DNA from 3 places in the Pseudarthrobacter woesei genome. Region 3 is predicted to be linked to each of the others. Evidence: predicted binding sites of a transcription regulator. Region 3 holds the regulator's gene; each other region holds the start of a gene.
The links. Region 3 encodes HrcA, which represses chaperone genes, less so after heat shock. Its sites were predicted from a motif close to TTNGCACTCGNNNNNNNCGAGTGCNAA; they were not measured.
Positions count from the first base shown of each region.

Region 1: a site for HrcA is predicted at 7,736-7,762, ahead of groL (chaperonin GroEL). Genes of this name have one in related genera too.
Region 2: a site for HrcA is predicted at 1,824-1,850, ahead of groES (co-chaperone GroES). Genes of this name have one in related genera too.

Region 1 is NZ_JBVAYU010000004.1:54,862-64,702, forward strand. Features, by position in the region: gene ACZYZE_RS07700 (lipid II:glycine glycyltransferase FemX) at 1-1,022, shown strand, start outside; gene ACZYZE_RS07705 (threonine/serine exporter family protein) at 1,054-2,550, shown strand; gene ACZYZE_RS07710 (siderophore-interacting protein) at 3,126-3,965, opposite strand; gene ACZYZE_RS07715 (uracil-DNA glycosylase) at 4,017-4,802, opposite strand; gene ACZYZE_RS07720 (DUF3263 domain-containing protein) at 4,896-5,213, shown strand; gene ACZYZE_RS07725 (LytR C-terminal domain-containing protein) at 5,298-5,909, shown strand; gene ACZYZE_RS07730 (cold-shock protein) at 6,069-6,275, shown strand; gene ACZYZE_RS07735 (ABC transporter substrate-binding protein) at 6,344-7,627, shown strand; gene groL (chaperonin GroEL) at 7,945-9,582, shown strand; gene ACZYZE_RS07745 (RNase H family protein) at 9,798-9,841, shown strand, end outside.
Region 2 is NZ_JBVAYU010000002.1:85,291-95,131, forward strand. Features, by position in the region: gene groL (chaperonin GroEL) at 1-1,291, opposite strand, end outside; gene groES (co-chaperone GroES) at 1,370-1,666, opposite strand; gene ACZYZE_RS03425 (hypothetical protein) at 1,909-2,343, opposite strand; gene ACZYZE_RS03430 (THUMP-like domain-containing protein) at 2,411-3,655, shown strand; gene ACZYZE_RS03435 (shikimate 5-dehydrogenase) at 3,694-4,545, opposite strand; gene ACZYZE_RS03440 (glycoside hydrolase family 3 protein) at 4,624-6,072, opposite strand; gene ACZYZE_RS03445 (glutamate--cysteine ligase) at 6,512-7,663, shown strand; gene tsaD (tRNA (adenosine(37)-N6)-threonylcarbamoyltransferase complex transferase subunit TsaD) at 7,785-8,927, opposite strand; gene rimI (ribosomal protein S18-alanine N-acetyltransferase) at 8,924-9,391, opposite strand; gene tsaB (tRNA (adenosine(37)-N6)-threonylcarbamoyltransferase complex dimerization subunit type 1 TsaB) at 9,439-9,841, opposite strand, start outside.
Region 3 is NZ_JBVAYU010000008.1:88,483-97,982, forward strand. Features, by position in the region: gene lepA (translation elongation factor 4) at 1-1,319, shown strand, start outside; gene hemW (radical SAM family heme chaperone HemW) at 1,362-2,600, shown strand; gene ACZYZE_RS12890 (DUF4870 domain-containing protein) at 2,672-3,091, opposite strand; gene ACZYZE_RS12895 (DUF3097 domain-containing protein) at 3,251-4,102, opposite strand; gene hrcA (heat-inducible transcriptional repressor HrcA) at 4,342-5,355, shown strand; gene dnaJ (molecular chaperone DnaJ) at 5,417-6,544, shown strand; gene ACZYZE_RS12910 (16S rRNA (uracil(1498)-N(3))-methyltransferase) at 6,547-7,335, shown strand; gene ACZYZE_RS12915 (GerMN domain-containing protein) at 7,345-8,253, opposite strand; gene ACZYZE_RS12920 (PhoH family protein) at 8,705-9,500, shown strand, end outside.

The sequences.
Region 1 (9,841 bases), on a different contig from region 3:
ATGCCCACGTCACCGCGAACCCCAATGGCGGCAATCTCCTGCAATCCGAGGCCTTCGCCGAGGTCAAACGGCACTTCGGCTGGAAGCCCCTTCACCTCGTGTATGAGACGGCCGAGTACACGAGCTACAACCTGGTACTGGAGAAGTCCTTCCCGCTCCTGGGCAAGCTCTGGTACCTGATCAAAGGCCCGGATGTGGCCTCCGTCGAGGACATCCCGGGCATCGCCGCGGCCAACGCCGAGTTCGTGAAGCGCGCTGGTCTTGGCGTGTTCGCCATCAAGATCGAGCCGGACATCGTGCTGACGGCGGAAGCCAGGCGTGTGATCGAAGGCGCAGGTCTGGTCAAGACCCATAACCTGCAGCCCAACGACTCGACGGCGCTGCTGGACATCTCCCCGGAAGAGAACCAGCTGCTGCGCAACCTGCACTCCCGCGGCCGCAATGCCGTCCGCCGGGCCATCCGCGAAGGGGTGGAGGTGCACAATGTGGAGCCTACCGAGGAGAACTTCCGCGCCATGTACGCGCTGATGACCACCACGGTGGAAGCCAAGTCCCAGGTCCGCGTGCGCGAATACGAGTACTACCGCCAGTTCTGGACCAACTTCATCAACCGGGGCCAGGGCCGGCTGCTGTTCGTCTACGAGGACGGTGTGCCGTCGGTGGGCGCCTTCGTCATCAACTACGGCAGCAAGGGCACGTACAAGGACGGCGGCTCCCTGCAGAGGCGCAGCCAGTATGGCGATTCCCACCTCGTGCAGTGGACGGCCATCAACCAGCTCAAGGAGCTGGGCTGCAACGAATACGATTTCTGCGGCACGCCCCCGAGCGGCCAGCTCAAGGACACGTCCAACCCGTTCCACGGGTTGGGCCTGTTCAAGACCAGTTTCAGCAAGACCGTCACGGACTTCGTCGGCTGCTACGACCAGGTGCTGAGCCCGCTGAAGTACAAGGCCTGGATGGCTGCGGGGGAGCGCATCGCGCGCCAGCTGTACACCCGCCGCACGGGCCAACAGTTCTACTAAACCGGCTGCAACGGATATTGAAGAGGCCGGAATGACCAAAGAACCCGACGGACGGCGCAGGCCGCCCACGGACGGACTGCCCAAGACCGAACCGATGTCGCCCATGGAGGTGCGCCAGAACGCCGCCGCCAAGCGGATGCTGCGCCGGTTGGTCCAGGGCGAGAACCCGCCGACGGCCCCCATGAGCATCGTGGACCGGCTCGCCGGCAGCCCCTATGCGAACCCGATGATCCAGGTGGGCGGCGTAGACACTTCGGCCCGCAAGACGATCGACTTTGCGCTGCACCTGGCCGAGTCGATGTTCCGGTACGGCGCCGGAGCCCTCGAAGTAGAGACCAGCATCATCGCCATCACGGCGGCCCTGGGACTCAAGAACATCGAAGTGGACATCACCAACCAGTCGGTGGCCATCAACTTTGCGCCGAGGGACCAGACGCCCATCACGCTGCTGCGTGTCGTGCGGTCCTGGACCAACAACTACGCGGGCCTGGCCAAGGTGCACCAGCTGGTCACGGACATCGTCGCCGGCGGGGTGGGACGCGAGGAGGCGGTGCGCCGGCTCGAAGAAATCACCCACAGTGCCAAGCCGTTCCCGCGCTGGATGGTCACGGTGGCGTTCGGGGTGTTCTCGGCCGTCTTCGTCGGGGTCCTGGGCGGCGGCCCGGGCGCGTCAGCCGTCGCATTCCTCTCCAACCTGCTGGTCAGCCTGCTGGCCCGAAAGCTGGCGCGCTGGCGCACACCGGACTTCTTCGTCACCGCCTCGTGTTCGTTCCTGGTCACCTTCATCGCCCTGCTCCTATGGCGTTTCGGCGGCCTGGTAGGGATCCAGATACCTCCCGCCATCGTGGTGGTCGGCGGGATCCTGCTGCTGCTCCCGACCGGCAGGCTCGTGTCCTCGGTGCAGGATGCAATCAACGGCTTCCCCGTCACAGCGGCAGGCCGGTTCCTGTCCACGATGCTGACGTTCGGTGCGCTGGTCGCGGGCATCGCCATCGGATTTGTCGTAGGGGACATGACCGGCATGGAGCCCATCGATGTCACGGAAACATTCCCGCCGGCGTATCCGTTATGGGCGGTGATCATCATGATCGCCATCGCCGTGCTGATGATCGGCATCACGGAACAGACCAGCTGGACGCTGCTGCTGCCGACCGCGGCCGTGGGCGTGGTGGGCTATCTGGTGCTGATCGGCGGAGACGCCCTCGGCATCGGGGCGCGCTTTTCGCCCGCCCTCGCCGCCGTCGTCATCGGCCTGCTGGCCCGTGTGGTGGCGCTCCGGATGGGCGCCCCGCAGCTGGTCGTGGCGGTCCCCGCGGCGCTGATCCTGCTGCCTGGCCTCACTATATTCCGGTCCATGTATGTATTGACGATCGAGGAATCCGAAATCCTGATGGGCGCCGGCGGGATGCTCAACGCCGGGGCGATCGTGCTGGGCGTCGCGGCCGGCATCGTGCTCGGCGACACCCTCGCGCGGCCACTCACCCGGAGCCTGGCCAGCAATGAACGACGCCGGGCGCGGCGCCGTTAAAGGGCATTTTCGTTAGTTCTCCGGGGGTCCAGTTCCAAGGGGTGGGATGGCCGGGCTCAGGGACATGCCCCGCGCCGGGGCCGGCGGGTGGACATAGTCCGGTTGTGCCCGGTCCCGGCTGCGAAGAATGAGCATGTCCCCGCGCAGCCCGGCTCCACGCCGCCGGACCCACCCAATGCCCACCGGACCGGCCCCACGCGCCCATGCCGTGACGGTCCTTCCCGGTTGCTTCGGCACCCGGGGCCAAACATGCCCGGGAATCCGGGCTTTGCCCGGGCCGGCAGGCGGCCGGGCGGCGGGCAACCGGGAAGGAGCGTCCGCTGGCTGCCTGCGCCCGACCACGTACACGAAAATCTCCACCGGACCGGACCGGACATGCCCCGCGCTGCGGCCGGCGCGGGGACATATTCCGGTTATGCCCTAGCCCGGGTGCGAGGAATGGACATGTCCTCCCGGCACAAATAGGTCTTGGCCCGTCTAACCCCCCGACGAATTGGCGAAAATGACCGCTAGCGCCGGTCTGCCGCGGCGGCGAGGCTGCCGGGAGGCCCCGCCGGATGGGCCAGGTCCTGCTGTTAGATCTTGCCGATCGGGAGTTGCTTCTCGGCCTGGAAATCGTCCTCGACCCGTCCGGTCGCCCAGTAGCCGGACAGCGAGACCTGCCCGCGGTCGAGTCCCCGCTGCCTATAGAAGACGTCCCGGAGGCTCTTCATATAGCCGCGTTCGCCGTGGGCGAAGACCTGGACCCGGCCCTGGGGCCAGTCCGCGTCCCGCACGGCATTGATGAGCAGTTCGCCGGCGCCGGCGGGAACACCGGCACGCTTCAGCCAGTGCAGCTTGACGCCGGCGGGGGCCGCGATCGGCTGGAGGTCGGCGTCGCCGTCCACCTCCAGGAAGGCCAGGCCGCGGGCATCCGCAGGCAGGGATTCGATCGCGGCGCCGATGGCCGGCAGCGCGGACTCGTCGCCCGCGAACAGGTGCCAGTCCGCCGCCGGGTCCGGGTTGTAGCCGCCGCCCGGCCCGGTGAAAATCAGGGCGTCGCCGGGCTGCGCCGAGGCCGCCCAGGGCCCTGCGAGGCCTTCGTCGCCGTGGATCACGAAGTCGATGGCGAGCTCTCCGGCGGCCGGGTCAACCCAGCGGACGGTGTAGGTCCGGGTGTGCGGCCACTGATCGCGCGGCATCGATTCCCGGACTTCCCAGAGGTCCAGGGGGTCCGGGTAGTCGATCCCGGCCTGCGGGAACACAATTTTGACGTACCGGTCCACGAAGTCGTTGTTGACGTAGCCGGCAAAGCCCGGGCCGCCCGCCACGATCCGCACCATGTGCGGTGAGAGCTGTTCGCGGCGCAGGACCGTGAGGTTAGTTTGCGGTCGCGATTTCCGGGTGGACGAGGTGGCGGCGGGGACTGAGGTCATGGGGCTAAGCCTAGCCAAGACGCCTGAGGGAGGCCGGACCGTGAAGCCCCTTTACGGACGCGGCGGCAGCGTCCAGTCCACCGTGCCGCCGCCCCGCGCCTGGAGCAGGGCATTGGCGCGGCTGAAGGGCCGGGAGCCGAAGAATCCGCGCGAGGCCGACAGCGGGCTGGGGTGGGCGCTGGCGATCACCGGGGCAGACCCCAGCAACGGTGTGACGGATTCCGCATCCTTACCCCAGAGGATCACAACGAGGGGAGCCGGTGCGCCCTCGGCGGTGCGGCGGTTCACGACGGCGGTAATCGCCGTCGTCGTGATGGCCTCCCAGCCCCGGTTCCGGTGCGAGCCTGCCGTCCCGGCGCGGACGCTGAGGACCCTGTTCAGGAGCAGGACGCCCTGCGCCGCCCAGCTGCCAAGGTCTCCGTGCACCCGCGGCGGCAGGCCGAGGTCGGCGTCGAGCTCCTTGTAGATATTGGCGAGGCTGCGCGGGATGGGGCGGGTTGCGCCGTCCACCGCGAAGGACAGCCCGACGGCGTGGCCCGGCGTCGGGTAGGGGTCCTGACCTACGATCAGGACCCGGACGCCCGCCAGCGGCTGCCGGAACGCGCGCAGCACGTTCGACGGCGAAGGCAACACCGTGTGCCCCTCGTCGACTTCAGCGGCGAGGAAGGTCAGAACGTCGCGCAGCCGGCCCTCGACCGGAGCCAGCGCGTGCGCCCAATCGGGGGACATCAGCTCAGCGAGGGGCAGCCGAGCGAGCTCGGCGAAGCCCACGGCCTCGGCCGCTGGCGGCTCCAGCTCGAACAGCGCATCGGGGTCTTGGGCCTCGGAATCAAACACGGATCTATTCTCGCAGGGCCCCAAATGACAAGGCTGTTATTCGCCCGTAGCATGGGGGAAGACCTTTTTTCGGATCCAGCCAGGGAGTGTGTCGTGGCCGAACAAGCGCAAGAGCACCTTTCCGCGGCGGAGTCAGCTGCCGCCGGGACCGGCAATGAGTCGCCGCTGAGCATCCGGGACCAGCAAATGCTGGCTTTGGAGCGGCAGTGGTGGAAGTACGCCGGGGCCAAGGAACAGGCCATCCGGGAGCTCTTTGACCTGTCCGCCACGCACTACTACCAATTCCTCAACGCGCTGATCGATAGCGAGGATGCGCTGGCGCACGATCCCATGCTGGTCAAGAGACTGCGTAGACTACGTACGTCACGCCAGCGCGCGCGCACTGCCCGACGCTTGGGTGCAGACGCGTAAAACCACGGACGGATGCGCAGATTCCTGCGCTGTACACCCGTTCTGGCAACTTCGTAAGAAATCAGCAAGGACGTCGTTTTCACTATGACCAAATATGCTCGGGATGAATTTGATCGGGTCCCGGAGACCTCCGCACGCCAGGGTGTCCACCGGACCGTGGCCGAATCCCGCCGCCGCAGCCTCGGACCCATCCTGGCCGTCGGCGCCGCAGCCTTGGCCATTGGCCTCGTCGCCTTCCTGATCCTGCCGAAGCTCGGATTCACCTCCGCCGGAAACACCTCGGCCGTCTCGGACGAACAGGGCGGCAGCAGCGCAGTTGCAGCGCCCGCCTCCGCAGCTCCCAGCGCCGCCCCCTCCAGTGCCGCGCCGAGCGAGGCCCCGTCCGCGTCGCCGTCGGCTACGCCCAAGGCGACCGCCGCCGTCGACAAGACCCAGCCGGTCGCGATCTACAACGGCACCGCCACCGCCGGGCTCGCCGGCCGAGTGGGCGGAACAGTCACCACCGCAGGCTGGGTGGTTGGCCCAACGGGCAACTGGGCCGGGGTCCGCCAGCAGACGTCCGTGATCTTCTACAGCGGCGCCGCCCAGAAGGGCAACGCCGAGGCGCTGGGCTCACTGCTCGGCATCCAGACCATGATGGAGTCGGCCGAGTTCAAGATGCCGCTCGTCGTCGTGCTGGGGCCCGGCTTCCAATAGCCCGTTCCGGTTACGCCCGAATAACTATTGGGAGCCGACCCGGTCCCGGGCCTGCAGTCCGGGAGGCTGGTGTGGGTACAGTATTTGCGGACTTCGTATCGCATTCTGCGGCGCACATTGTGGTGGGCCGTTCGCCAGCAAACTGAAAGTGTGGACACCATGGCATTGGGAACCGTCAAATGGTTCAACGCCGAAAAGGGCTACGGCTTCATCACCGTGGACAGTTCCGGGGCAGACGTCTTCGTGCACTGGTCGGCCATTGCCGGGGAGGGCTTCCGTGCCCTGGACGAGGGCCAGCGCGTCGAGCTTGAAGTCGGCGAGGGCGAGAAGGGCCCGCAGGCCGAAAGCGTCCGGCCCGCCCCGTGACACTCCCCGCCGCAACGCACGGCCCGCACGGCTCAGCGGACACTGACGGACTGGAATCCGGTCCGCCGGTGTCCCCCCGGCGCCGGGCGGGTGCACTCCGGCCGGGCCGGGCCGTGGCGGCGGCGGTTGCAGCCCTGGCATTGACCGCGTGCGGGCCGACCGGCGGTGCCCGGGTGGAGAAGGCCGACGCCAGCGGGGACGGCACCCTAAGGATCGGCCTCATCCTGGACAACACCGGCAAACAGGGCTTCCTCAACGCACCCCAGGTGGCCGCCGCGAAACTCGCCATTAAGGAGATCAACGCGGCAGGCGGCCACAAGGGCAAGCCGGTGGAGCTGCTCCCCGAGACGATCAGCGAGGACACCGCGGCCCAGGCCAAGGCGCTCGTCGCGGCCAAAGCGGACGCCGTGATCGGCCCGACAGACTCCAGCCGCGCGCCCGGCGCCATCGATGTGCTCTCCAACGCCAGGATCGCCATGATTTCCCCTGCCAACACGGCCAGCGGACTCAGCAGCTACAAGAGCAACGGCTACTACTTCCGCACCTCGGCCGCCGACATCGCGCAGGGTTCCGTACTCGTCAAGCTCGCCAAGGACGGCGGCGCGGCAACAGTCGCCGTCGTGTATGAGGAAGGCAGTTACGGCAAGGACGTATCCAACGCCGTCGCAGCAGCAGCCAAGGCGGCCGGACTCGGTCCCCTGACGGTCGCTGCATTCGCGCCGGGCCAGGCCCAGCAGGCGGCTGCCGCAGCGAAAGCGGCGGGACCAGACGCCGTCGTCCTGGTCTCCCGCGACGGTGCGCAGGGCGCCATCGCCGAGCTGAACAACGTCGGCCTGGCCGGCAGGAAACTCATCCTCAGCGACGGTGCCGTCAACCAGTACGGCTCCGGCCTCGGCTCCCGGGCGCTCGACGGCGCGCGGGGTGTCCTTCCGGGGATCTTTGCGTCCGCGCACTTCCAGGCCGAGCTGGTGTCCGTTGACCCCGGCCTGAGGGACATGACCTTCGCCGCAGAAACGTACGACGCCGTGAACCTGGCCGTGATCGCGGCCGCCGCGGCCGAGGACGACGCCGGCACGTCCATCGCAGCCAGGCTGATCGCCGTCTCCGGCGGCAAGGCACAGCCGGCCGGCGGAGCCGAGGCCTCCGGAGAGGCCGCGGTGTGCAGGAGCTACAAGGAATGCCTGGATGCGCTCCGCGCGGGCAAACGCCCGGACTACGACGGCGAATCCGGACGGATCAACTTCGATTCCAACGGCGACGTCACCTCCGCCCAGTATGTTGTCTACAGTTTCGGCGCGGACAACAAGGCCACTATGAGCGGGAGCGAAACGGCGAGCAGCGGCGGGAGTTAATCGCCCGTAGCGAATTGCGTCCCGGCGGAGCGCCGGTACGGCGCCGATACCGGGCCGCCCGGCACGCCCACTGCTTGCACTCTCCCCGGGGGAGTGCTAATTATTGAATTAGCACTCCCGCGTATTGACTGCTAAAACGACGCCCGGTTTAACCGGCCGCGAAGTGAAGCAGCCGGTCCGGGGGCGAGAGAAATACCTGGTTGTGGTGAGATCCCCGACCCGGTGGCGTACAGAGGCTGCCGGGGAAGGATCGTCCGTCGCGGGCACCGCAGCAAAGGTCCATTCTTAACGACTGTCCCGAAAGGACTACTGCCGTTATGGCCAAGATCATTGCATTTGATGAAGAGGCACGCCGCGGCCTCGAGCGGGGCCTGAACATCCTCGCCGACGCCGTCAAGGTCACCCTCGGCCCGCGTGGACGCAACGTCGTCCTCGAAAAGAAGTGGGGCGCCCCTACGATCACCAACGATGGTGTTTCCATCGCCAAGGAGATCGAGCTGGACGATCCTTACGAGAAGATCGGCGCCGAGCTGGTCAAGGAAGTTGCCAAGAAGACGGACGACGTCGCCGGCGACGGAACCACCACCGCTACCGTGCTGGCACAGGCCCTGGTCAAGGAAGGCCTGCGCAACGTCGCGGCCGGCGCTGATCCCCTGTCCCTCAAGCGCGGCATCGAAAAGGCTGTTGAAGCCGTCACCCGCGAACTCCTGGCATCCGCCAAGGAAATCGAAACCAAGGAAGAGATCGCCGCTACGGCTTCCATCTCTGCCGGTGACAACGAAATTGGCGCCCTGATTGCCGAAGCCCTGGATAAGGTCGGCAAGGAAGGCGTCATCACCGTCGAGGAGTCGAACACCTTCGGCCTCGAGCTGGAGCTCACCGAAGGCATGCGCTTCGACAAGGGCTACATCTCCGCGTACTTCGTCACGGACGCAGAGCGTCAGGAAACGGTCCTCGAGGATCCGTACATCCTGATCGTCAACTCGAAGATCTCCAACGTCAAGGAACTGGTTGCTGTCCTCGAAAAGGTCATGCAGTCTTCCAAGCCGCTGCTGATCATCGCCGAAGACATCGAGGGCGAGGCCCTGGCCACCCTGATCGTCAACAAGATCCGTGGCACCTTCAAGTCCGTCGCCGTCAAGGCTCCGGGCTTCGGCGACCGCCGCAAGGCGCAGCTCGCCGACATCGCCATCCTCACCGGTGGCCAGGTCATCTCCGAGGAAGTCGGCCTCAAGCTTGAGACCGCCGGCCTCGAACTCCTGGGACGCGCCCGCAAGGTCGTTGTCACCAAGGACGAGACCACCATCGTCGAGGGTGCGGGTGACGCTGACCAGATCGCCGGACGCGTTTCCCAGATCCGCGCCGAGATCGAGAACTCCGATTCGGATTACGACCGCGAGAAGCTGCAGGAACGCCTGGCCAAGCTGGCCGGCGGCGTTGCAGTCATCAAGGCCGGTGCCGCAACCGAGGTTGAGCTCAAGGAACGCAAGCACCGCATTGAGGACGCTGTCCGCAACGCAAAGGCTGCTGTTGAAGAGGGCATCGTCGCCGGCGGAGGCGTGGCCCTGATCCAGGCCGGCCTCAAGGCATTCGCCAACCTGAACCTCACGGGTGACGAAGCAACCGGTGCGAACATCGTCCGCGTTGCCATCGACGCACCCCTGAAGCAGATCGCCTTCAACGCCGGCCTCGAGCCGGGCGTTGTCGTCGACAAGGTCCGCGGACTGCCGGCAGGCCACGGCCTGAACGCTGCCACCGGCGAGTACGTCGACCTTCTGGCTGCCGGCATCAACGACCCGGTCAAGGTCACCCGCTCTGCCCTGCAGAACGCGGCTTCCATTGCCGGCCTGTTCCTCACCACCGAGGCCGTTGTGGCCGACAAGCCGGAGAAGAACTCCCCGGCCATGGGCGGCGGCGACGACATGGGCGGCATGGGTGGCATGGGCGGTTTCTAACCACCCGGCTGCCGGCGCTGAACACCTCAGTGCTGACAACCTAGTACAACGACGGCGGTCCCACCTTCGGGTGGGGCCGCCGTCGGCGTTAACCCGCCCGCACCCCGGACGGTCCCGCACGTTTCGCCCGATCGCCCGATGCCTCCCCGTAGGAAAGAAGCCTGCAGGATGTGAGGGAGCATCATTGGGGGTTCGCGGTCTGGCAGGATAGTGCAGTGACGATTACAGCAGCGGCCGACGGCTCGGCTTTAGGAAATCC
Region 2 (9,841 bases), on a different contig from region 3:
CCTTCACTGCCGGGTCCTCGTCGAGCGCCTTGAGGGCGTGGATGAGGGCGGCGCCGCCGCCGGCCACGATGCCTTCTTCAAGGGCAGCGCGGGTCGAGGAGACAGCATCTTCGATGCGGTGCTTCTTTTCCTTCAGCTCCACCTCGGTGGCTGCGCCGACCTTGATCACGCCGATGCCGCCGGCCAGCTTGGCCAGGCGTTCCTGCAGCTTTTCCTTGTCCCAATCGGAATCCGTGCGGGTCAGCTCGGCGCGCAGCTGGGAAACCCGGGCTGCGACGTCCTCGGCCGAACCGGCGCCGTCGACGATGGTGGTGTTGTCCTTCGTGACGGTGATGCGCCGGGCGGTGCCCAGCACCTCGAGGCCAACGGTGTCCAGGCTGAGGCCCAGTTCCGCAGAGACAACCTGTGCGCCCGTGAGGGTGGCGATGTCCTGCAGCATGGCCTTGCGGCGGTCGCCGAAGCCCGGTGCCTTGACGGCAACGACGTTCAGGGTGCCGCGGATGCGGTTGACGATGAGCGTGGAGAGAGCCTCGCCGTCGACGTCCTCGGCAATGATGAACAGCGGCTTGGAGCTCTGCAGCGCCTTTTCCAGCAGCGGCAGGAAGTCCTGGACCGAAGAGATCTTGCCCTGGTTGATCAGGATCAGGGCGTCTTCGAGGACTGCTTCCTGGCGTTCCGCGTCGGTGACGAAGTACGGGGACAGGTAGCCCTTGTCGAACTGCATGCCCTCGGTGAGGACCAGTTCGGTCTGCGTGGTGGAGGATTCCTCGATGGTGATCACACCATCCTTGCCGACCTTGCCGAAGGCCTCGGCCAGGAGCTCGCCGATCTCGTCGCTCTGTGCGGAGATAGAGGCGACGTTGGCTACCTGGGTGCCTCCGACCGGACGGGCATTTTCCAGCAGGCGGGCTGCGACGGCCTCAACAGAGACCTCGATGCCGCGCTTGATCTCGCCGGGGGCAGCGCCCGCCGCAACGTTGCGGAGGCCTTCCTTGACGAGGGCCTGGGCCAGCACGGTGGCGGTGGTGGTGCCGTCACCGGCAACATCGTTGGTCTTGGTGGCGACCTCCTTGGCAAGCTGCGCGCCAAGGTTTTCGTACGGGTCATCCAGCTCGACTTCACGGGCGATGGTGACACCATCGTTAGTGATCGTGGGGGCGCCCCACTTCTTGTCCAGCACGACGTTGCGGCCGCGCGGGCCAAGGGTCACCTTGACGGTGTTGGCGAGCTTATCGATGCCGGCTTCAAGCGACCGGCGGGCAGCGTCGTTAAACGCGAGCTGCTTTGCCATGGTTTTGTCCTTTCAAAGACAGAACCCCGCGCAACTGATCCATCAACGAGGGATCGGCTGCGCGGGGGTCCAAGAGAGTTACTTTACGACGATCGCCAGAACGTCGCGGGCGGACAGCACGAGGTACTCGGTACCGCCGGTCTTGACTTCAGTTCCGCCGTACTTGGAGTAGATGACAACGTCGCCGACGGCAACATCGATCGGGACGCGGTTGCCGTTGTCGTCAAAGCGGCCGGGGCCTACTGCAACAACTTCGCCTTCCTGCGGCTTTTCCTGCGCGGAGTCCGGGATAACCAGGCCGGAAGCCGTGGTCTGCTCGGCTTCGAGCGGGCGGACAACAATACGATCCTCAAGAGGCTTAATAGAGACCGACAAGGACCTCTCCTATTCGTCAGCAAATTCGTGGACTGTGAAGCTGTGCTGCCATGGCGTACAGACCGTCGTCGCGGTGCCGGCAGCATACCTGGCTGACAGAGCTTCAGGTGTTAGCACCCTCCTAGGGAGAGTGCTAATGACGACTCTATGTAAGTAGTTAGCACTCGGTCAAGGCGAGTGCCAGAAGTTCGTTCCGGGTGAACGCCGGCGAGGCCCGGAATCTGCCCGGGACGGGTCCCCGGCTACCGTTCGCCGAGGTCGTCGAAGTCCACGTCTTCGCCGTCTTCTTCGCCCGCATCCCGGCCAGATTCGCTGCGGTGGCGGTACAGCACCACGCCACCCGCGGCGGCCAGGACAACGCCGGTGATGAGGAAGATGATGCCGCCCGCCCGGGCGGCGGCGTAGGTCTCCCGGATGTTGCGAGCCTCGTCGGTGGCGTCCGTGACGTCCTTGCCGCCGACGGAGTAGATGGTCGCGTTGAAGGAGTCCAGGAAGAAGATGATGACCAGGAGCGCCACACAGACCACCGCCATGACGCTTCCAGCGATCAGCGCCGGCCGGGCGTATCGGACAAGCCCCTGGCGGCTGCGCTGGTCCTCATCGGCGTACTGTACGGCGGCATCGTCGTCGGTGGAGCCGTCATTCCTGCTGCTGTCTTGCGTGCCGCTGTCATCCATGCCGTCCAGCCTATCGGGCGCGCCGGGCGGACGGAGCCTGAACCGTGTCTGCTCTAGGCTTGATCGCATGGCTGACGCAACGCAGGACCAGATCGCACCGCTCCTCAATCCCGAGGGTTGGGAGCTCCTGGCGTCGCTGGGGCCGTACCGGGAGGACGAGGCTTTCCGGCTGAATGCTTCGCTACGGAAGGCCGGCCACTCCCCCGAGCTGGTCTCCGCCGTCCTCACCCAGTCCCGGCTCCGGACCAGGGCCGAGGCCAAGTTCGGCGAGTTCGCCCGGCAGATGATCTTCACCCAGGCCGGACTGGAGCAGGCAACCCGGCTCACCGTCGCGGCCCGGCACGCCCAGCGGTTCGTGGAGGCTGGCATCACCCGTGTCGCGGACCTTGGCTGCGGCCTGGGCGCCGACGCGATGGCCCTGGCGTCCCTGGATGTCCAGGTGACCGCGGTGGAGATGGATGAGACCACCGCCGCCTGCGCCACGATGAACCTGATCCCGTTCCGGAACGCCACGGTGGTCCACGCGGACGCCACCACCGTGTCCCTCGACGGCGTCGACGGCGTCTGGCTGGACCCGGCCCGCCGCACCACCTCCACCTCCGGCACCAAACGGCTCTGGGACCCGGAAGACTTCTCCCCGCCGCTGTCCTTTGTCGAGTCCCTGGCCGGCGCCGGACTCGCCGTGGGCGTGAAGATGGGCCCCGGCATGCCGCACGACTCGGTGACCAAAGACTGCGAAGCCCAGTGGGTCTCGGTGGGCGGGGACGTCACCGAGGTGTCGCTGTGGTTCAACGCGGTCCGGCGCCCCGGAATCAGACGTGCCGCCCTCCTGCTGGGCTCCGAGGGCGCGGCAGAACTCACCAGCGCCGAGGACTTCGACGGCGGCCCGGTGGCCCCCGTGGGTCCGGTCGAGGGCTACCTCTATGAGCCGGACGGCGCCGTCATCCGCGCCGGACTGGTGGCCGACGTCGCCCTCCAGCTGGGCGGGCACCTCGTGGACGAGCACATCGCCTACATCTGCGCCCCGGAACTGCGGGACACCCCGTTTGCCCGGGCCTACCGGGTCCTGGAGGTGATGCCGTACAACGTCAAGGCGCTCAAGTCATGGGTCAAGGACCACGGCATCGGCGTGCTGGACATCAAAAAACGCGGCACCTCGGTCACGCCGGAGGAACTGCGCAAGCAGTTGCTGCCGGGCGGCAAGACCGGCGGTGGCAAGGCCACAGGAAAGAATGCCGCCAGGAAAACGGCCACCCTGGTCCTCACCAGGATCGGCGAGGAGCGTGTGGCCATTTCGGTGGAGCCGGTCTGACTCCGGGTCTGACTCCGGCCCGGTATGCTGCGCCCGGCCTACTGCGCCCGCATGAACTCCTCGGCGGCCCGGACCTGCTCTTCGCCGGGCCGGATGCCGGTGTAGAGCACAAACTGTTCCAGGGCCTGGATGGTGGCCACCTCGGCGCCCGTAATGACGGTCTTGCCGGCGGCGCGGCCGGCCTTGATGAGCGGCGTTTCGGCCGGCAGCGCGACGACGTCGAACACCACCGTCGCGGCGTCCACCACCTCCTGCGGGAACGACAGGGAGTCGGCATTGGGGCCGCCCGTTGTACTCCCTGCCATACTCCCTGCCATACCGATAGGGGTGACATTAATGATCATGTCGGCGGCCCCGGCGCCGGATGAATCGACGTCGGCGCGCCAGGCGAAACCGTAGAGCCCGGCGAGCGCACGTCCCGCCTCCTCGTTGCGGGCGATCACCGTAACGTCGGTGAATCCGGCGTCCCGCAGCGCTGCCGCGGTGGCCTTGGCCATGCCGCCGGCGCCTTTCAACAGCACGGAGTATGAGGCCGGCACGGCATGGCGCTGCAGTAACTGCTCGATCGCCGTGTAGTCGGTGTTGTAGGCCGTGAGCCGGCCGGCGTCGTTGACGATCGTGTTGACCGAGTCGATGGCCTTCGCGGAGGGGTCCATCACGTCGACGAGGGCAATGACGGCTTCCTTATATGGCATCGAGACCGCGCAGCCGCGGATTCCAAGGCCCCGCACGCCGGCGATCGCCTGGGCGAGGTCCGTCGGGGCAAAGGCCTTGTAGATCCAGTTCAGTCCGAGCTGTTCATACAGATAGTTGTGGAAGCGCGTCCCGTTGTTACTCGGCCGGGCCGACAGGGAGATGCACAGGGTCATGTCTTTATTCAGGATGGGCACCCCTCCATTAAACGACAGACCGCACTATACGGCGGCGCGGCTTGGCACCCGCTGGGCGACCGCCCGGCGCCGCCGGCCTCAGCCGCAGCCGGAACCCGGGTGCTGGCGTCCGACGGCGACGGGCAGCTTTCCGGGGGCCGTCGCCTGGCCGGCGAGCACTGCCGCCAGGGCATCGAACGCTCCCTGGCTGCGGCCGTACAGGGCGATTCTGGCCGGGGCGGCCGAGTCTGCCAGCGGCCACGGCGCGTCGAGTGCAACCGCCACGTCTGCCGCCGCTGTTTCCGGCCCTGCCGGCTTCCCGCCGAAACCGATCAGAGAAACGAGCGGGCCGTCGCCGATGCTGATGCCGGCGTCCCTGGCCGCTGCGGTGAAGCGCGAACGGTCCTCCTCGGAGCCTCCCGTCACACGAACGCTCGCGGGGACCATACGCCCGCGGCACGGCCCTGACAGCACGGTAATCGCGGCCTCGGAGACCCTTTGCGAGAGTTCGGTGCCGGTCCCCGGTGCCGTTCCCGCCGGGGTCCCGGTGCGGCCACGCCAGATCATCATGGTGACCACCCGGCGTGCTGCCTCGGCCAGCCGCTCCGGCGGCAGGCCACCAGCCTTGACCGCGGCGACGATTGCGCCGTGGGCCACGGCCACGTCTGCCGGCATCAGCAGCAGGTCGGCGCCGGCGGCCAGCGCCAGCGGTGCGGCCGAGTCGTTGGGGAACTGCTCCCGGACCGCCCCCATGTTGAGCGCATCCGTCACGGCCACGCCGTCGAACCCCATCCGGCGCAGCTCCGCATAGGCCGCCTTGGACAGGGATGCGGGCACCCCGGGTTCCAGGGCCGGAACGGCGATGTGTCCGGTCATGACCATCGGCAGGCCGGCGTCGATGGCCGCCTGGAAGGGTAACAGGTCCCTGGTCCGGAGCTGCTCCAGGGAAGCGCCCTGGACGGGGAGGTCCGTGTGGGAATCGACGCTCACCGAGCCGTGGCCGGGAAAGTGCTTCGCGGCGGGCAGCAGCCCGGACTCCAGCATCCCCTTCGAGAACGCGACGCCGAAGTCCGCCGCTGTGTCGGCGTTGCCGGACATGGACCGGGCGCCGATGGTCGGGTCGGCGGGTCCCATGGTGATGTCCGCAGCGGGGGCGAAGTTGGTGTTGAAGCCGACGGCCGCCAGTTCCGAGGCCATCGCCTGGCCGGCATCGGACGCGAGCGGGGCGCTTCCGGCAGCGCCATAGCTCATCGGGGCAGGCCACTCGGTCAGCGGGGCGCGCAGCCGGGCAACCACCCCGCCTTCCTGGTCGACGCCGATCAGTCCGGGCCAGCCGCGGCCGTCCGCCCGCGCCGCCGCCTGGAGCCGGCCGGTGACGCCGCGCATGGCGCCGGTGTCCACCTGGCCGGCGGGGGTTCCCGGGACATTGTCGGCCATGATGATGGAGCCCGCCAGGTGCAGCCGCTCCACGCTTGCGGCGTGGGCTTCATGGTCCTGGCCGGCGTAGAACGGCAGCAGGACCTGCCCGGCCCGCTGCTCAGGGCTCATCGCGGCGACGGCCCTGCGTGCGGCGTCCGCGTCCTGTTGCTGCGGCCCCCAGCCAAGCGGTCTGGTTCCGGCCCGGAGCGCAGATTCCGGGGAGCCGCCCGGCGGCTGAGACGGCGGCTGAGACGGCCCGGCCGGGTGCAGACGCGGGCTCGTTGTGCCGGCCTGCCCGGGGGCCACGGGGCCGGCGGAGCGGTCCGTGGCGGGAGGCGCCGAGCAGGAGGAAATCCCGAGGGCCAGCCCCAGGACCGCGCCTAGGACTGCTGCGGTCGGAGTCCTTTTGTGAACACTTTCACGTGTTCTCTGCAACCTGGCCACCGTCTCGATGCTACCCCTGCACTAGACTTGCACCACCGTTGCCCTGCCAACTGTCCGGCGACTCCGCCTGTGACGTTGCCGGCCGGAGTGGCGGAAACGGACAGCAGAACAGTGAAGGGACCACATGAAGATTGATTTCGCTTCATCCAGGCAATCAACTCTTGGTGTGGAATGGGAACTAGCCCTCGTCGACGCGGAAACCGGTGAGCTGGCCTCCGTCGCCAAGGAAGTACTCCGCGGCGTGGCCGCCCGGCATCCCGAGCTGAACGAGGATGACGAGCACCCCCACATCAAGCAGGAACTGCTGCTGAACACGGTGGAGCTCGTCACCGGAATCTGCACCACCGTGGCCGAGGCGAAAGCGGACCTGAGCAGTTCCCTCGCCGCGGTCCGGGATGTCACCGATCCCATGGGCGTCGAAATCTTCTGCGCCGGAAGCCACCCCTTCAGCCCGCCCCAGCTCCAGCCCGTGACGGACAAGGCACGCTACGCGAAGCTCATTGACCGTACCCAGTGGTGGGGCCGCCAGATGGTCATCTACGGCGTCCATGTGCACGTCGGCCTCGACAGCCGGGACAAGGTCCTCCCCGTCCTAGACGGCCTGGTCAACTATTTCCCGCAGTTCCAGGCGCTCTCCGCCTCCAGCCCGTTCTGGGGCGGCGAGGACACCGGCTACGCCTCGCACCGTGCCCTCATGTTCCAGCAGCTGCCCACCGCCGGGCTGCCCTTCCAGTTCTCCAGCTGGGAAGACTTCGAGTCCTACGCCCAGGACATGTTCACCACCGGCGTGATCGACTCGCTCTCCGAAATACGCTGGGACATCCGGCCTGTCCCCCATTTCGGCACCATCGAGATGCGCATCTGCGACGGCCTGGCCACCTTGGAGGAAGTCGGAGCCATCGCCGCCCTGACCCAGTGCCTCGTCGACGAGTTCTCTACGACGCTGGACAACGGCGGCACCATACCCACCATGCCGCCCTGGCATGTGCAGGAGAACAAGTGGCGTGCGGCCCGCTACGGCCTGGACGCCATCATCATCCTCGACGCTGAAGGCAACGAGCAACTCGTCACGGACCACATCCGCGAGACGGTCGCGCGGCTTGAACCCGTCGCCGTGAAACTGGGGTGCACAGCCGAGTTGGCCGATGTCCTGAAGATTATCGAGCGCGGCGCCGGCTACCAGCGGCAGCGCCGCGTGGCGGCAGAGCACGGCGGCGACCTGCGCGCCGTCGTTCTGGACCTGGTCAAGCAGATGCGCAAGGGCTCCGAAGCTTAACTGGGGGAACGGGACCTGCGCCGCGCGCCCATCCAACTCGCAGCAGGGGCCGTTTTCAGCCCTCACAACGGCCGCAACTGCCAGCTACTTTGGGCCCGGCAGCCCGCGTCGCGGGATGGCCTCAGGCGGAGATGGACGTGACCGGCATCGACGAATCCGGCGCGAAGCCGGTGCCGCTCGGCGCAATACCGGCCATCACCAGCTGGGCGCCGAGGGCCGCCACCATGGCGCCGTTGTCGGTGCACAGCCCCGGCGGGGGAACGGTCAGCCGGATCCCGGCGGCGCTGCAACGCTGTTCGGTCAGCTGGCGCAGCCGTGAGTTCGCGGCCACGCCGCCGCCCAGCAGCAGCTCGGTGATGCCGTTCTCCCGGCAGGCCAGCACGGCCTTGGCCGTAATCACATCCACCACGGCCTCCTGGAAGGCTGCGGCGATGTCCGCCACCGGGACCGGCTCGCCGCGGGCTTCAAACTGCTCGACGCAGCGGGCGACGGCGGTCTTGAGCCCGCTGAAGGACCAGTCGTAGCGGTGCGGTCCGGGTTCCTCGGCGGTGCCCATGTACTTCGGCTGGGTGAGGCCGCGGGGGAAACGGATCGCCTTGGCGTTGCCGGTGCGTGCCAGTCTGTCGATGACCGGGCCGCCCGGATAGCCCAGGCCCAGCAGCCGGGCCACCTTGTCATAAGCCTCGCCGGCGGCGTCGTCGATCGTGGAGCCGAGCAGCTGGACGTCTGCTGTGATGTTCCGGATCCGCAGGATCTCGGTGTGACCACCGGAGACCAGCAGCGCGCCTAAGTTTTCCGGCAGGGTTTCCGGCCGGTTTTCCGGCCGGATTTCCGGCCGCGCCCCCGGAAACGGCTGCGGGCCGCCGTCGTCCGCCTGCAGCAGGCCGACGCCGACATGCGCCACAAGGTGGTTGATCGCGTACAGCGGTTTGCCGGTGGCGACGGCGAGGGCCTTGGCCGCGCAGACGCCGACCATCAGTGCCCCGGCGAGTCCGGGACCGGAGGTGACGGCGATGGCATCGATGTCCGCCAGCGTCACCCGGGCTTCGGCCAGCGATTCCCGGAGGGTCGGGACGAACGCGTCGAGATGGGCGCGGGAGGCGATCTCGGGAATGACCCCGCCGAACCGGACATGCTCATCCATCGAGGAGGCCACGGTGTTGCTCAGCAGCCGGGTTCCGCGAACAATCCCGACGCCCGTCTCGTCGCAGGAGGATTCAATGCCAAGGACCAGCGGCCGGTCACTGTGCTGGGGGCGGTTCATGGGCGGTCTGCTTCCCGGGGCGTGGTGTCGGTGCGTGCGTCAGTGAGCCTTAGCCGCATGATCAGCGCGTCGACGCCGTCGCGGTAGTAGCGGGGCCGGACGTGGATCTGTTCGAATCCAAATCGGCGGTAGAGCTGCTGGGCGCGGGGATTGTCGGCGCGGACTTCCAGCAGCACGTCCTCGGCGTGGCGGCTCCGGCTCTCGCAGATGAGCCCGGTGAGCAGGGCGGAGCCGATCCCCTTGCCCTCCTGCTCGGGTACGACGGCGATGGTCTGGACGTCCGCGATCGGCTCCATACACATCAGGCCGGCATAGCCGACGATTTTCCCGGCGTGCTCGGCCACGAGGTAATGCCGGGTTTCGGCCTGCGACAGCTCATCGACGAACATCTGAAGCGGCCAGGCGTCAACCGGAAAGAGCCGGCGCTCGAGTTCGTGAACCGCGGGAATGTCCGTGGCCGTCATTGCGCGCAGCGTTGCCGCGCCCGTGGCCCGCACTTCTTCCGGGCCGGTCACAGTGCCCTCTTCCGGGGGCCCGGAACCCGGGCATCGGACTCTCGCAGGTACAGCGGGGTCGAGTCCAACAGCTTTTCCCCGGCGGCGAGCCGGGCCAGCGCGAACTGGCCCAGGGAGAGGGCTTCGGGCTGCCGGGTGCTGAATCCGGGGACTGCCTTGACGACGTCGGAGTAAATTCCGGCCCCGGCACCGTAGACCGGAAGCCTGGGGAGGTCCGCGGCGAATCCCACATGGGGTCCGTCCATCAGCTGCGGGAGTTGGCCGCCGGCCAGGGCGTAGCGGGCCCAGTAGACCTCTTTGCGCCGCGCATCCGTGGCCACGAGGAACTCCGGCGCCGCGTCCGTGGACTCAGCCACTTCAAGGGCGATGGCGTCCAGGCTCATCAGTCCGTGCAGCGGT
Region 3 (9,500 bases):
CCGGCATGGGCGTCGAAGTCCTGCTGGACAAAATTGTCCGTGACCTGCCGGCCCCCGTGGGCGACCCCAACGCCCCCGCCCGCGCCATGATCTTCGACTCCGTGTACGACACGTACCGCGGTGTGGTCACCTACGTCCGCGTGGTGGACGGCATGCTGCACCCCCGTGAGCGCATCCAGATGATGTCCACCCGTGCCACGCACGAACTCCTCGAGATCGGTGTCAGCTCCCCGGAGCCCACCCCCTCCAAGGGCCTCGGCGTCGGCGAAGTGGGCTACCTCATCACCGGCGTCAAGGACGTCCGCCTGTCCAAGGTGGGCGACACCGTCACCAACCTGGCCAAGCCTGCCACCGAGTCCCTCCCCGGCTATGCTGACGCCAAGCCCATGGTCTTCTCCGGCCTGTATCCGCTGGACGGCACGGACTATCCGGTGCTCCGCGATGCACTGGAGAAACTGATGCTCAACGATGCCGCGCTGGTCTATGAGCCTGAGACGTCCGCGGCGCTGGGCTTCGGTTTCCGGGTGGGATTCCTGGGGCTGCTGCACCTGGAAATCACCCGCGAGCGGCTCGAACGCGAATACAACCTGGACCTGATCTCCACTGCCCCCAACGTGGAATACGAGGTGACGCTGGAAGACAAGAAGGTCATCCACGTCACGAACCCCAGCGAGTACCCCAGCGGCAAGATCGCCGAAGTCCGCGAACCGATGGTTTCCGCCACCATCCTTGCGCCGAATGAGTTTGTCGGCGCCATCATGGAGCTGTGCCAGAGCCGGCGCGGCGTGATGGGCGGCATGGACTACCTCTCCGAGGACCGGGTGGAAATCCGGTACCGCCTGCCGCTGGCCGAAATCGTCTTCGACTTCTTCGACATCCTCAAGTCCAAGACCCGCGGCTATGGTTCGCTGGACTGGAAGGCCGACGGCGAACAGGTGGCCGACCTGGTCAAGGTGGACATCATGCTCCAGGGCGAGCAGGTGGATGCCTTCTCCGCCATCACGCACCGTGACAAGGCCTACGCCTACGGCGTCATGATGACGGGCAAGCTGCGTGAACTGATTCCGCGGCAGCAGTTCGAGGTGCCCATCCAGGCTGCCATCGGCTCCCGGATCATCGCCCGGGAAAGCATCCGCGCCATCCGCAAGGACGTCCTCGCCAAGTGCTACGGCGGTGACATCACCAGGAAGCGCAAACTGCTGGAGAAGCAAAAGGAAGGCAAGAAGCGCATGAAGATGGTGGGCCGTGTCGAGGTCCCGCAGGAAGCCTTCATCGCCGCGCTCACCACGGACGAGTCCAAGGACAAGGCCAAGAAGTAGCGGTGCTCGTGATGACTGACCCCACGCTGGCGGGACCGGCCCGTGCCTAGCGCACTCCCGCTGGGCGACCCGGCACCACCGGACGGGCTGCTGCCAGGCCAGGCGCTGGACGGTGCCGCGGACCGCGCCTTCGGGCTGTACGTCCACATCCCGTTCTGCGCCGTCCGCTGCGGCTACTGCGACTTCAACACCTACACCGCCACGGAGCTCGGCGGCGGGGCCTCCCAGGACGCCTACGCCGGCACCGCCGTCGCAGAGATCCACTTCGCCGCCGCTGCGCTTAAGAACAGCGGCCTGCCGGCACGCCCGCTCAGCACGGTCTTCTTCGGCGGCGGGACACCCACGCTGCTCCCGGCGGAGGACCTGGCGCGCATCCTCACCGCCGCGATCGCGGCCTGGGGCCTGGAGCCCGAAGCCGAGGTCAGCACGGAAGCAAACCCGGACTCCGTTACGCCCGAATCCCTGCAGCTGCTCGCCGACGCCGGATTCACCCGCGTCTCCTTCGGCATGCAGTCCGCGGTCCCGCACGTCCTGAAGGTCCTGGACCGCACCCACACCCCCAGCCGGGTGCCCCAGGTGGTGCAGTGGGCCCGCGACGCCGGCCTCGCCGTCAGCCTCGACCTGATTTACGGCACGCCGGGGGAGTCGCTGGAGGACTGGCGCTACTCGCTGGAAACAGCACTGTCCTATGGCCCGGACCACATCAGCGCCTACGCCCTGATCGTCGAGGACGGCACCAAGCTCGCCGCCCAGATCCGCCGCGGCGAAGTTCCGGGTATCGACGACGATGACCACGCCGCGAAGTACGAACTGGCCGATGCACTCATTTCGGCGGCCGGGCTTGCCTGGTACGAGGTCAGCAACTGGTCCCGCACCCCGGAGCAGGCCTGCCGCCACAACCTCGCCTACTGGCGCGGGGATGACTGGTGGGGGATTGGTCCGGGGGCGCACTCACATGTGGGTGGCGTCCGCTGGTGGAACGTCAAGCACCCCACCGCCTACGCGAACCGGCTGGGTTCCGGACTCTCGCCCGCCGCAGGGCGGGAAACGCTTGATTCCGAGACCCGAAACGTGGAACGCGTTATGCTCGAAGCCCGGCTGAACTCCGGCCTGGAGATCCCCAGCCTAGGCGGACTGGGGGACACCGGGCGGCACGCGGTGGCCGGACTCATTGCCGACGGCCTCGTGGATCCGTCGGCGGCCTTCAAAGGCCGCCTGGTGCTGACCCTTAAGGGACGGCTGCTCGCCGACGCCGTGGTCCGCCGCATCCTGCCCGACTGACGACGGCACGTTCCGGCCCCACGGGCCACAGGCCGGACACCGGCCGGCCAGACAGGCCGAGGCCAGATGCCCTACTTGATCCAGCGCAGGTTGAATTCGTAGCGGTGCGGCTGGCCGCGGTTGACGTGGATGCCGGCCGCGACCGAGAAGCACGTCACGGCAATCCAGATGACCGTGGCCAGGACGGCGAAGATGTTGCCCACCACCGGGACAAAAACCAGCAGGTTGCACAGCACGGCAGCAATCGTGGGGGGCAGCGTGAAGTTGAGGGCTTCCTTGGACTCCTGTGCCGTGAACGGGCCGCGGTCCTTGAAAATCAGGTAGACCAGCAACGACGGAACGCACCCTAAGATGCCGCCAAAGTGCGCCAGGGTGGCCCACTGCCGGTCCTCGTTTGCCGTCAGCGGCAGCGCATTTGCGGCAACGCCTTGGTACGGGGGTTGGCCATGGCCGGCCTGGTTGCCCGGCTGTTCGCGTGCGTTATCTGCCACGGTTTTTTCCTTCGGATTGCGGTGATGCCTTGGAGCCTGGAAGTGCGAGGGCCGCGCCGGAAGCGCAGCCGCCGTTCCAAGAATACTTGCTCGGACGGCTAAACGAAGATCAGGGCCCGCGGACGGTGATGCCCGGCAGTGATCGCGGGTGCAGAAACATCAGGGCACGGTGAGGAAGTCGATGACCTCTTCGACCCGGCCCAGCAGGGACGGCTCCAGATCGGCGTAGCTGCGGACAGCGCCGAGGAGCTTCTGCCAGCCCAGGCCGATATCCTCCGGGGTGCTGTGCGGCCAGCCGAACGCCCTCAGGATGCCGGTCTTCCAGTCAACGCCGCGCGGGATCACGGGCCACTGCCCGATGCCCAGGACGGCGGGCCGGATAGCCTGCCAGACGTCCACATAGGGGTGGCCGACGATCAGGACATTGCCCTTTGCCCCGGGCGAGGCCATGACGGCACCGGCAATCCGTGATTCCTTGGAATCAGGCACGAGGTGGTCCACGAGCACCCCGAGACGGCGGCCCGGGCCAGGCCGGAAGGCCGCCACGGCGCCCGCGAGGTCGTCAATTCCGTGCAGCGGCTCGACGACGATGCCCTCCACCCGGAGATCGTCGCCCCAGACCTTTTCGACGAGTTCGGCGTCATGCTTGCCTTCCACCCAGATACGGCTGGCCTTGGCGACCTGGGCCCGCTGGCCCGCCACCCGGACCGAACCGGACGCCGTGCGCGCGCCCCCCGCCGGTGCCTCGGCGGGCCGCGGCACCGGCGGCATCAGCCGGATCGGTTGGCCTTCCAGCAGGAATCCGAAGCCGAGCCGGAAGGACCGTGACCTGCCCCGCCGGTCCTCAAGCGCCACAACAAACATTCCGCCGGACTTCTCCATGCGCGTGACGGCGCCGACCCAGCCGGACTGCACGTCCTCGAGTACCATGCCGCGCTCCACCGGCACCTCGGGCAGTTCCGTTTTGGCGGGGGCGGACAGGTCCTGGGGGCCCCAGTTCTGGTACGACATCTGCTACACACTGCCTTGCGCTCGGAATGATACGGCGGACTGTGCCCGAAAACACGAGCCCCGGGAACAACGCCAGGAGCGAATCCAATGCTAACAACGCGGCGACTCATATTAGACTGGTTAGCACTAAGGCATGTCGAGTGCTAACCCCGGGCCGGCCCGGGCCGGCCCGGAGTACGGAGTGCCGGCCGGTTGCCCCGGCTGGCAGTGAACGCAGGACCGTCGAATGGAGGTGCAGTGTGAGTGAACCGCGCAAACTCGAAGTGCTGCGCGCCATCGTCGAGGACTACGTCCATTCGCGTGAACCCGTCGGATCCAAGGCGCTCGTGGAAAGGCACCACCTGGGTGTGTCCAGCGCCACCATCCGCAACGACATGGCGGCACTGGAGGACGAGGGCCTCATCACGGCCCCGCACACGAGCGCAGGACGGATCCCCACGGACAAGGGCTACCGGCTCTTCGTGGACCAGATTTCGGCCGTCAAGCCGCTCTCCCCGGCCGAACGTCGGGCCATCCAGGCGCTGCTGGAAGGATCCGAGGACCTCGACGACGTCCTGGACCGGACCGTGCGGCTCCTCGCCCAGCTGACCAACCAGGTCGCCGTCGTGCAGTACCCGCACCTCAGCCGGGCCAGGATCCGGCACATCGAATTCGTCCTGCTCGCCCCACGGAAGGTGCTGGCGGTCCTGATCGCTGACACCGGAAAGGTGGAGCAGCGCGTGATCGACGTCGGGCAGGACCTTCCGGACGAGGCCCTCGCGGAGCTGCGGACCCGGTTCCTGGGCAGCCTCTCCGGTACCCCGTTGAACCTGCTCCCGCAGTCGCTGGACTCCGTCATCGCCGGTTGCCCGCCCGTACGGCGCAGCGCGGCCCGGGCGCTGGCCCGCGGGCTGGAAGCCCTGGCCGTCAGCAGCCGCGAAGAGCGTATGGTCATGGCCGGGACGGCCAATCTGGCCAGGTCCAACGTGGACTTCCCACTGAGCATCGGTCCCGTGCTGGAGGCCCTCGAGGAGCAGGTTGTCATGCTCCGCCTGCTCAGCGATATGGCGGAGGACCCGCGCGGCGTGACAGTGAGCATCGGCCGGGAGAACCCGTATGTCGGTCTCGCGGAGGCATCGGTGGTCGCGACGGGCTACGGCCCTGATGCCACCGCCAAGGTCGGTGTGCTGGGCCCCACCCGGATGGACTATCCCACCACCATGGCCGCCGTCCGCGCGGTGGCCCGCTACCTTTCAAGGATTCTCGGTCCCTGACGGGCCGATACCAGACTTCTTGCCCCTAACAGGTAAGTACAACCAGGAAGAGATACGAACTTTGAGCAGCCATTACGACGTTCTTGGAGTCTCCCGCGAAGCAACGGGGGAAGAGATCAAGAAGGCTTACCGCAAGCTGGCACGGAACCTCCACCCGGATGTGAACCCGGGGGAGGACGCCTCGGACCGTTTCAAGGCAGTCACCCATGCCTACGAGGTGCTCTCCGATCCGCAGAAACGCCGGATCTATGACACCACGGGCAACGAGAACGGCACCGACAACGGCTTCGGCGGCGGCAGCTACTCGGGCCAGGGGTTCGCTTTCCAGGACATCTTCGACACCTTCTTCGGTGCCGGCGGCCAGGCCGGCCCGGCGTCCCGGATCCGCCGCGGCCAGGACGCCCTGATCAGCGTCCGGATCGAGCTCCGCGACGCGGTGTTCGGCGTCAACAGGAAGCTTGAAGTCGACACGGCCGTCACCTGCCCCACCTGTGAAGGCTCCTGCTGCCGCGAAGGCAGCCACCCGGAGCGCTGCGACATCTGCGGCGGCAGCGGCCAGGTCCAGCGCGCCGTGCGCTCCATCCTCGGCCAGGTCATGACCGCGGCCCCCTGCGGCAGCTGTGGAGGCTTCGGCACCGTCATCAAGGATCCCTGCAACGAGTGCAACGGGCAGGGCCGCATCCGCAGCCGCCGTTCCCTCACGGTCAAGGTCCCCGCCGGCGTTGCCACCGGCACCCGCATCCAGCTGTCCGCACAGGGCGAGGCCGGGCCAGCCGGCGGGCCCTCCGGCGACCTCTACGTGGAGATCCGCGTCAACAACGACGCCACCTACGTCCGCGACGGCGACGACCTGCACGCGAGCCTCAGCATTCCCATGACGGCTGCCGCTCTCGGCACCGAGCTCAGGCTGGACACTTTTGACGGCCAGCAGGAGATCGATGTCAAGGCCGGCACCCAGTCCGGCGAGGTCATCACCCTGCGCGGCCTCGGCGTCACCCACCTGCGCGGCTACGGCCGCGGGGACCTCAAGGTCCACCTGCAGGTTGACACCCCCGCCAGGCTCGACGCCGCCCAGGAGGACCTCCTCCGGCAGCTCGCCAAGCTCCGGGGCGAGCAGTTCTCGGAAGGCAAGCTCGCCGCCGGCGGCGGCGTCTTCGCCAAACTCCGGGACCGGCTCGGTAACCTGTAGCGGTGAGCAACCCGGTCTTCTTCACTGCCCCGGGAACCCTTGACCGGCAGGTCCCCGGTTCCGCCTTCGTCCTCGACGGCGCCGAGGCCCGCCATGCGGTCACGGTCCGGCGGCTCGCGGTGGAGGAAACGGTAGACATTGCCGACGGCGCCGGCAGGCGCCTGACGGGGACGGTCACGGCCGTCGCCCCCGGTGAGCTGACGGTGGAATGCACCGAACTCGCGGTCGAGTCCCGGCCCGACATCCGGCTGGTCCTTGTGCAGGCCCTCGCCAAGGGCGACCGGGACGAGCTCGCGGCCGAGACCGCCACCGAGCTGGGAATCGACGCCGTGATCCCGTGGCAGGCCGAGCGCTCGATCGTGCGCTGGAAAGCCGAGCGGGCGGCAAAGGCGCACGCCAAGTGGCAGTCCGTAGTCACGGCGGCCGCGAAGCAGGCGCGCCGTGCCTGGATTCCGGAAGTCCGCCCCCTCGTCGACGGCGCCGGTCTGCAGGCGGCTGTGGCGGCCGCGGACCTCGCCGTCATCCTGCACGAGGACGCGGTGCGTCCCCTGCGGCTGGTGCTGGAGACGTGGCAGGAGGGCGTCAACGACCGGCCCTTGGGTGAAGACCTGAACGGTGCCTTCGAGGTGCTGCTGATTGTGGGGCCGGAAGGCGGCATCAGCCCGCGGGAAGTGACACGGTTATGCGCTGCCGGCGCGGTCACCGCCCTGCTGGGGCACCACGTGCTGCGCTCCTCCACCGCCGGTCCCGCGGCGACCGTGCTCGCGAGCGATATCCTGGACCGCTGGTAGCAGCAGACGCTATTTGACGCTGAACCCGCGGGTGTCGACGAACCGGTCCTCGGAGGGGTTGCCGTCCTCAAGCTGGGCAACCCTGACCTCGTAGTTTCCGGGGCCCAGATTCACCGACAGGCTGAAGGCGCCGGACTGGCCGGCCTCCGCGGAGGCGGCCGTGGTGCCGTTCAGGTACGTGGTCTTGACGCTTCCGTCGATGCGCAGGATTTCCCAGCGGAGTTTGCCGCCCGGGACGGTGCTCCGGCCGGAGACCTTGATGGCGCCGTCCGCCACCGAAGTACCCTCCTGGGGATCAATGATCCACACCGGGGCGACCAGGCCTGCGCTGCGCGACGTCGGCGCGCCGAGCCGGACCTGGTTGAAAGCGACGTAGTCGGTGTGCCCGTCCACGAGCACGACGACCTGGACCTGCTGGCCGGAGTCGATCAGGCCCGCGCTGGCGCCGGCCGCCGTCGCGGTGTAGACGAGCTGCTGGATGGCCCGCTCGGCCATCGCCGCGTCGACGTTGGAGTTAAAGGCATCAGTCGAGACATCCACCGTGATCACGTTTTTCCCGGATATGGAGCTGGCCAGTTTCTTCGGGTTCTGCCACGGGGTGAAGAAGTCAGGATCAAGCGGCTTCTGGGACATCATGACCCGCAGGGCCCGCGTGACGGGGTTGTCCTGCTCAGGAACATCGCGGAACTCGCGGTACAGGAACATGTTCTCGTTGCTGCGGCCGATCCAGTACACCGGGGCCTTGTTGGAGGCCTGGGTGGTTTCCAGCGGCGCGCTGGTGGTCGGGGCGCCGGGAGAGGCCGCGCCGTTCAGGACCGAGGGCGTGGTGGAGTTGCTGATGCCGGGCTGGGGAGTGGCTATGCAACCGGACAGGACAAGCGCTGCGGGCAGCACCAGCAACAGCACGCGGGAACGCATCCGCCTGCCTGCTGCTGCTTGTTCAACTCCACGCTGCCTGATTGCCCGTTCCTTTCCTGCTTGCCGCTCCTGCTTGCCGACCCGGCCAGACCGCTGTGCCGCGGCTCGTCCGCCCTGCCGGCGGCCGATTTCCAGCATGGCACAGCGCCAGGGCGCGGCGCCGTGGTTTGGGGCCGGGCGGTGGAACTGCAACGGGAACGATATGAGGCCGATACGAAGTTGATACCAAAATCCGGGAACAGGGGTCTGCCGGCGGCAGCCAGTGGAGCCCGGCGGCGGCTGGCATGCGCAGCGGCACCGCCCGCTGCGCCGGCGTGCGGCGCGCCGCGCTGGCGTAAGATGGAAGGACCCGCTGAGACCGGAACCAGAAGGCGAGCACCGCCGTCGGGCCGGATCAGGGGGAGAGACCATTTCCGAGCCGGAGGGGACCAGAGGCCCGCGGGCCAACACCATGACTGAAGCAGCGAACGGCAAGGCCCGGATCAGCGCCGGAGGGCGCCCCGCAGGAGAATTTCCCCACTCCCTTCCAGGGCTGCGGACCGAGGTGGTCCTGTTCGACAACTCCGACCAGATGGTCCAGTCCCTCGGCAGCCACGACGAAGCCCTCCGTTTCATCGAGACCCAGTTCCCCGCCGTTGACTTCCATGTCCGCGGGAATGAGCTCTCGATCAGCGGGCCGTCGGCGGACGTACCGCGGATCATGCGGCTGCTCAATGAGGTGCGCGGGCTCGTCGCCAGGGGCACCGTTGTGACCCCCGCCGTGCTTAAGCAGCTGGTCTCGCTGCTGCGAAGCCAGACCCTGCAGAACCCCGTCGACGTGCTCACCCACAACATTCTCTCGAGCCGAGGCAAGACGATCCGCCCGAAGACGCTGAACCAGAAGAACTATGTGGACGCGATCGACGCCAATACGGTGATCTTCGGGATCGGCCCGGCCGGCACCGGCAAGACGTACCTGGCCATGGCCAAGGCCGTCCAGGCACTGCAGCAGAAGGAAGTCAGCCGGATCATCCTGACCCGTCCCGCCGTCGAGGCGGGGGAGCGGCTCGGGTTCCTGCCCGGCACGCTGAGCGACAAGATCGACCCCTACCTGCGGCCCCTCTACGACGCGCTGCACGAAATGATGGATCCCGAGTCCATTCCGCGGCTGATCGCAGCCGGCACCATCGAGGTCGCCCCGCTCGCCTACATGCGCGGACGCACGCTCAACGACGCCTTCATCATCCTCGACGAGGCGCAGAACACCA